DNA from 2 places in the Paeniclostridium hominis genome. Region 1 is predicted to be linked to the other one. Evidence: predicted binding sites of a transcription regulator. Region 1 holds the regulator's gene; the other holds the start of a gene.
What was found. The regulator HrcA, encoded in region 1, represses chaperone genes, less so after heat shock. The targets are predictions, from matches to a motif close to TTAGCACTCNNNNNNNNNGAGTGCTAA.
Positions count from the first base shown of each region.

Region 2: a site for HrcA is predicted at 1,610-1,636, ahead of H8891_RS11680 (co-chaperone GroES). Genes of this name have one in related genera too.

Region 1 covers NZ_JACRWD010000001.1:126,731-129,953, reverse strand. The annotation lists gene dnaK (molecular chaperone DnaK) at 1-382, opposite strand, end outside; gene grpE (nucleotide exchange factor GrpE) at 448-1,002, opposite strand; gene hrcA (heat-inducible transcriptional repressor HrcA) at 1,018-2,037, opposite strand; gene hemW (radical SAM family heme chaperone HemW) at 2,142-3,223, opposite strand, start outside.
Region 2 covers NZ_JACRWD010000005.1:54,265-57,487, forward strand. The annotation lists gene cls (cardiolipin synthase) at 6-1,496, shown strand; gene H8891_RS11680 (co-chaperone GroES) at 1,687-1,971, shown strand; gene groL (chaperonin GroEL) at 1,992-3,223, shown strand, end outside.

The sequences.
Region 1 (3,223 bases):
GTCTTTGAGCATCTGTAAAGTATGCTGGAACTGTTATAACAGCTTCAGTTACAGGTTGCCCTAAGTAGCTTTCAGCATCAGCTTTTAATTTTTGTAATGTTATAGCTGATATTTCTTGTGGACTATAATCTTTTCCATCTATATTAACTTTATAATCAGTTCCCATGTGAGTTTTTATTGATATTATTGTTCTATCAGCATTAGTAACTGCTTGTCTTTTTGCAGGTTCTCCTACTATTCTTTCACCATCTTTAGTGAATGCAACTACTGACGGAGTAGTTCTCATTCCTTCTGAGTTTGGTATTATTTGAGGTTCTCCACCTTCTAAAACTGCAACACAAGAGTTTGTTGTTCCTAAGTCAATTCCTATTATTTTTCCCATTTTAATATCCTCCTTGAATTCTTCTATATAATATTGATATTAATTCAATCTTAATTGTTTATTTATTAGCAAGATACTTTAACCATTGCAGGTCTTAGTACTTTTGTATTTAATTTATACCCTTTTTGTAAAACCATAACCACTTTATTAGCTTCAGTGCCTTCTACGGGTTCTTGCATAACTGCTAAGTGTAGGTTTGGATCAAATTCTTGACCTTCAGCTTCTATTTCTTCTAGTCCGAATTTTTCAAATGTAGCTTTTAATTGTTTTTGAACCATGTCAATTCCCTTATACATGCTATCTTCTTTATCAGTACAAGCATCCATAGCTCTTTCCATATTATCCATAACTGGTATTAACTCATTTAAGATTTTTTCATTAGCAAATATGCCCATAGTTTCTTTCTCTTGTTGAGTTCTTCTTCTATAGTTAGCATATTCAGCTTGAAGTCTTTGAAGAGTATCAGTTAATTCTTCTACCTTTTTGTCTTTTTCATCAGCTTCCGAAGTTTCTTTAGCTTCTGTAGCTTCTTCTATTGCTTCTTCAATAGTTTCTTCAACTTCCTCTGAAGCATTTTCCTTTACTTCTTCTTGTAATTCTTCTTGCATATCTTTTTCCAAAACTTACACCCCTAACTATTTTTTGTTTAGTAGTAGTCCCATATAATTAAGTATTGAGTATACTTTTGCATAATCCATTCTAGTTGGACCAATCAAACTAATCTTTCCTACTACATTTTTATCTATATTGTAAGTTGCAGTTATAATACTACAATCTTGAGCTACCTTACATTCATTATCGCTTCCGATAATTATATTTAGATTTTCTTTTTGAATTCCTCTTGATTTTAACATACTAGATATATTTTCTTTTTCTTCTAGCATAGTTAAAAATGTTTTTGCTCTAACTACATCACTAAACTCTGGGAAATTAAATATATTAGTTGCTCCACTTAAAGAAATTGATGTATCATTTTCTTCAAAACCAAAGTTTAATGAATCTATAAGCTTATCTATAACTAAAGAGTTTTCTGTAATCTCGTATTTTATGTAGTTTAAAAACTCGTCGTCTATCTCAGTTATATTTTTACCTGAAAGCTTTCTAGTAAGATTATCAGAAATTAAATTAAGCTTAGCTTGATCAATAGGCACATTAGTTGAAAGATTTGTATTTTTAATTTCGCCTTTTTCAGTAACTACTATTAAAACTATACTTTTTTCATCTAATCCAACTAACTGTATATGTTTTATATTTTGTAAACTTGATACATTTTTAGTAACAGCTATAGTTGTATAATTAGTTAACTTTGATATCAACTTAGATGTTTCATGTATTAAATCATTCATATAGTTTATATTTTTATTTATTGATTCTTTTATTAATTTTTTTTCAACATTATCTAATTCATGTTCTTTCATAAGAGAATCAACATAAAGCTTATATCCTTTTTCTGAAGGAATTCTCCCTGAGGAGGTATGAGGTTGAATTAAATATCCTAATTCTTCTAAGTCAGCCATTTCATTTCTTATAGTGGCTGCGCTTATTCCTAACTCATACTTTTTAGAAAGAGTTCTAGATCCTACAGCTTCTGCAGTTTCTATATAATCTTTAACTATAGCTTTAAGGATATTTAGTTTTCTTTCATTTAGTTCCACCATAATCCTAAGCCTCCTCTTTTGTTAGCACTCATTTAGTTGGAGTGCTAAAAGATTATATATATTTTATAACACTTTAAATTTTCTTTGTCAACAGTTTTTAATTAATTTATAAATTCTATAAATACACTGTTTGAAATTTCTCTTCCTTTTTGAGTCAAAGACAAATTAAATTTGTCTAATTTTATAAGTTCACGCTCTAATAATTTGTCTAAAACATCTTTATATAATTCATAAAAATCAATCTTAAATCTTTCCTTAAATACTTCTAGATTTATACCTTTATTCATTCTAAGCCCCATGAAAATAAATTCTTCTATTTTATCTTTCTCACTTAATTTATTTTCTTCACTTATAGGTTTTATATTTTGATTAATTTTATTATTATATTCATTTAAATCTTCTATATTAGAGTATCTTACGTCATTTATATACCCTGAAGCTCCAGGTCCTAACCCTAAATAGTTGTCACATGTCCAATATATTACATTATGCTTACACTCTTTTCCTTTTTTTGCATAATTAGATATTTCATATTGATTGTATCCATGCTTTTTTAATGTATTTATAGTATATTCATACATATCTATATCTGTATCCTCATCTAAAAGGTTAAATTCATTATTTTCATACATATCATAAAGTTTAGTTCCTTCTTCTAATATAAGAGAATATGCTGATATATGTGATGGATTTAACTTTATAATTTTATCTAATGTTTCTTTCCATTCATATTCTTTTTGATTTGGAAGAGCATACATTAAATCTACATTTATATTAGTTAATCCTACATCTATAGCATCATAATAGTTTTTCTCAAATTCCTCATATGTATGTATTCTTCCTATAGATTTTAAATGATAATTTTGAGTAGCTTGAAGACCTATACTTAATCTATTTATCCCCATTTCTTTCATAGCTTTTAATTTTTCTTTATTTATAGTTCCTGGATTGCATTCAACAGTTATTTCTGCATCTTTTTTTATATTAAAATTCTCAAACATATAATTAACAAGTTTTCTTAATTCATCAATTTTTAATATACTTGGAGTTCCCCCTCCAAAAAATACAGTATCAAAGTACTTGTCCTTAAATTCCTCTTTATAAAATTTCATCTCTTTTTCTATATTTATTAAATAATCTTCTTTTTCATTACTTTTAATTTTATATGAATTAAAATCACAAT
Region 2 (3,223 bases), on a different contig from region 1:
GCTTTATGGTTGCTTTAGATATAATACTCTTAAGCTATGTAATAATATCATACATAGCTGGTATTATAGTTTCTATTAATATAATACTTCAAAATAGAGATCCAGCTAAGACTATGGCTTGGCTATTAATATTTATATTATTACCAGGGGTAGGTTTAGTTATATATGCAGTATTGGGACGAAATATAAGAAAGAGAAAAATATTTAATACACAAAAACTAGCTACAAATATAAAAGAAAATAATTTATTTAAAAATATGGAGTCTATAGAAGAGCTAGTTGAATTAGAACAAAGAGCTATAAATGATAATAATTTAATTAAAGATGAATATTATGAAGGTATAAAAAAGAAGGTAATAAGTTTACTTTTAAATACAGGGAAATTTCCATTTACGACTAATAACAACGTTAAAGTATTTATAGATGGAAACGAAAAATTTGAAAGTTTACTAAAAGATATAGAACAAGCAAAAGAGCATATTCACTTAGAATATTTTATAATAAAAAATAGTGAGATAGGCATTAAATTAAAGGAATTATTAATAAAGAAAGCAAATGAAGGAGTAAGTATAAAAATCTTATATGATGATGTTGGATGTTGGAGGTTTTGGTTTCATAGAAAATTCTTTCAAGATATGAAAGATGAAGGTATAGAAATAGTACCATTTTTACCAGCAAAGTTTCCTATAATAGGGGGCAAAATCAATTATAGAAATCACCGTAAAATTGCTATAATTGATGGTCATATAGGTTATACGGGTGGCATAAATATAGGTGATGAGTATATGGGTAAAAATAAAAAGTTTGGATACTGGAGGGATACCCATATAAGAATAGAAGGTAGCTCTGTTTATATGCTGCAAATGGTATTTTTAATTGATTGGTATTATACGACTCAAAAAGAATCATTTGACGAACAATATTTTCCAAAATTAAGTAATATGGGCAACTCGATGATACAAGTTGTTGCTACTGGTCCAGATAGTGATTGGGAAGCTATACATTATGCATATTTTTCAGCTATTTGTAATGCTAAGGAAAGGGTTTATATAGAGACTCCATATTTTATACCAGATGAGAGTTTGTTAAGGGCATTAAAAAGTGCAGCACTTAGTGGAGTTGATGTAAGAATTATATTTCCAAGTATCGCAGATCATAAAATTGTACATCAAGCATCATATTCATATTTTGATGATATTTTAAGGTCTGGAGGAAAAGTTTATTTATATAAAAAAGGATTTATACATTCAAAAGTAGTAATTATAGATGATAAGATTTCATCAATAGGTTCTGCAAATATGGATTTAAGAAGCTTTATGCTTAATTTTGAAATAAACGCATTTATTTATGATGAAAAAATAATAAGCAAAATAACAGATGATTTCTTTAAAGATCTTGAAAATAGCGAAGAAATAAAATTAAAAGATTTTGAAAATAGACCATTTATAAAAAAATGGGCAGAATCTGTGGCAAGATTATTTTCTCCGATTTTATAAATATATTATGCGAGGAGTTTTGTCAATATAAACAAAAATTCCTCGTATAAAAAATACATAAAATCTAGTTAAAACTATTGAAAAATAAAAAAGTTTGATATATTATAAAATTATTAGCACTCTAATGAGTAGAGTGATAAAAAGGCTAATAAAAAATTTACATATATAAATTTCATTAGGAGGGATAATTATGAGAATAAGACCATTGGCTGACAGAGTAGTTATAAAGAAAATTGAAGCAGAAGAAAAAACTGCAAGTGGTATAGTTTTACCTGGGGCAGCTAAAGAACAACCTCAAATAGCTGAGGTAGTTGAAGTAGGACCTGGTGGAATAGTAGATGGTAAAGAAGTTAAGATGGAATTAAAAGTAGGAGATAAAGTAATATTCTCTAAATATGCAGGATCAGAAGTTAAATTAGAAGGTCAAGAATATACTATATTAAAACAAAGTGAAATATTAGCAGTAGTTGAATAATATTAGGGGAGGGATATAAAATGGCTAAAGAAATAAAATTCGCTCAAGATTCAAGATCAGCTTTAGAAGCTGGTGTAAATAAATTAGCAGATACTGTAAAGGTAACATTAGGACCTAAAGGAAGAAATGTTATATTAGATAAAAAATTTGGAGCACCACTTATAACTAATGATGGTGTTACTATAGCTAAAGAAATAGAATTAGAAGATAGATTTGAAAATATGGGAGCTCAATTAGTTAAAGAAGTTGCTACTAAAACTAATGACGTAGCAGGAGATGGAACTACAACTGCAACAGTTCTTGCTCAAGCTATAATAAGAGAAGGATTAAAAAATGTAACTGCAGGAGCTAATCCAATATTAATTAGAAAAGGAATACAAAAAGCTGTTGAAGTATCAGTTGAAGAATTAAAAAAACAATCAAAAACTATAGAAACTAAAGAATCTATATCTCAAGTTGCTTCTATATCTGCTGGAGATGAAGAAGTAGGAAATCTAATAGCAGAAGCTATGGAGATAGTAGGTAAAGATGGAGTTATAACTGTTGAAGAATCTAAGACTATGCATACTGAATTAGATGCAGTTGAAGGTATGCAATTTGATAGAGGATTTGTTTCAGCTTACATGGTAACTGATGTTGACAAAATGGAAGCTGTATTAAATGATCCATATATATTAATAACAGATAGAAAAATAACTAATATACAAGATATATTACCTGTTCTTGAGCAAATAGTTCAACAAGGTAAAAAATTATTAATAGTAGCTGAAGATGTAGAAGGAGAAGCATTATCTACATTAGTAGTTAACAAATTAAGAGGAACATTTGAAGTAGTTGCTGTTAAGGCTCCAGGATTTGGAGATAGAAGAAAAGCTATGCTTGAAGATATAGCAGTACTTACTGGAGGAACAGTTATATCTGAAGAATTAGGATATGATTTAAAAGAAGCAGATTTATCTATGTTAGGTAGAGCAGGTTCTGTTAAAGTAACTAAAGAAAGTACTACAATAGTAGATGGTGCTGGAGACAAGAAAGCTATAGAAGATAGAGTAGCTCAAATAAAACATCAAATTGAGCAAACTACTTCTGAATTTGATACAGAAAAATTAATGGAAAGATTAGCTAAACTTGCTGGTGGAGTAGCTGTTATAAAAGTTGGAGCTGCAACAGAAGTTGAAATGAAAGAAAGAAAATTAAGAATAGAAGATGCTCTAAATGCTACAAGAGCAGCTGTTGAGGAAGGTATAGTTGC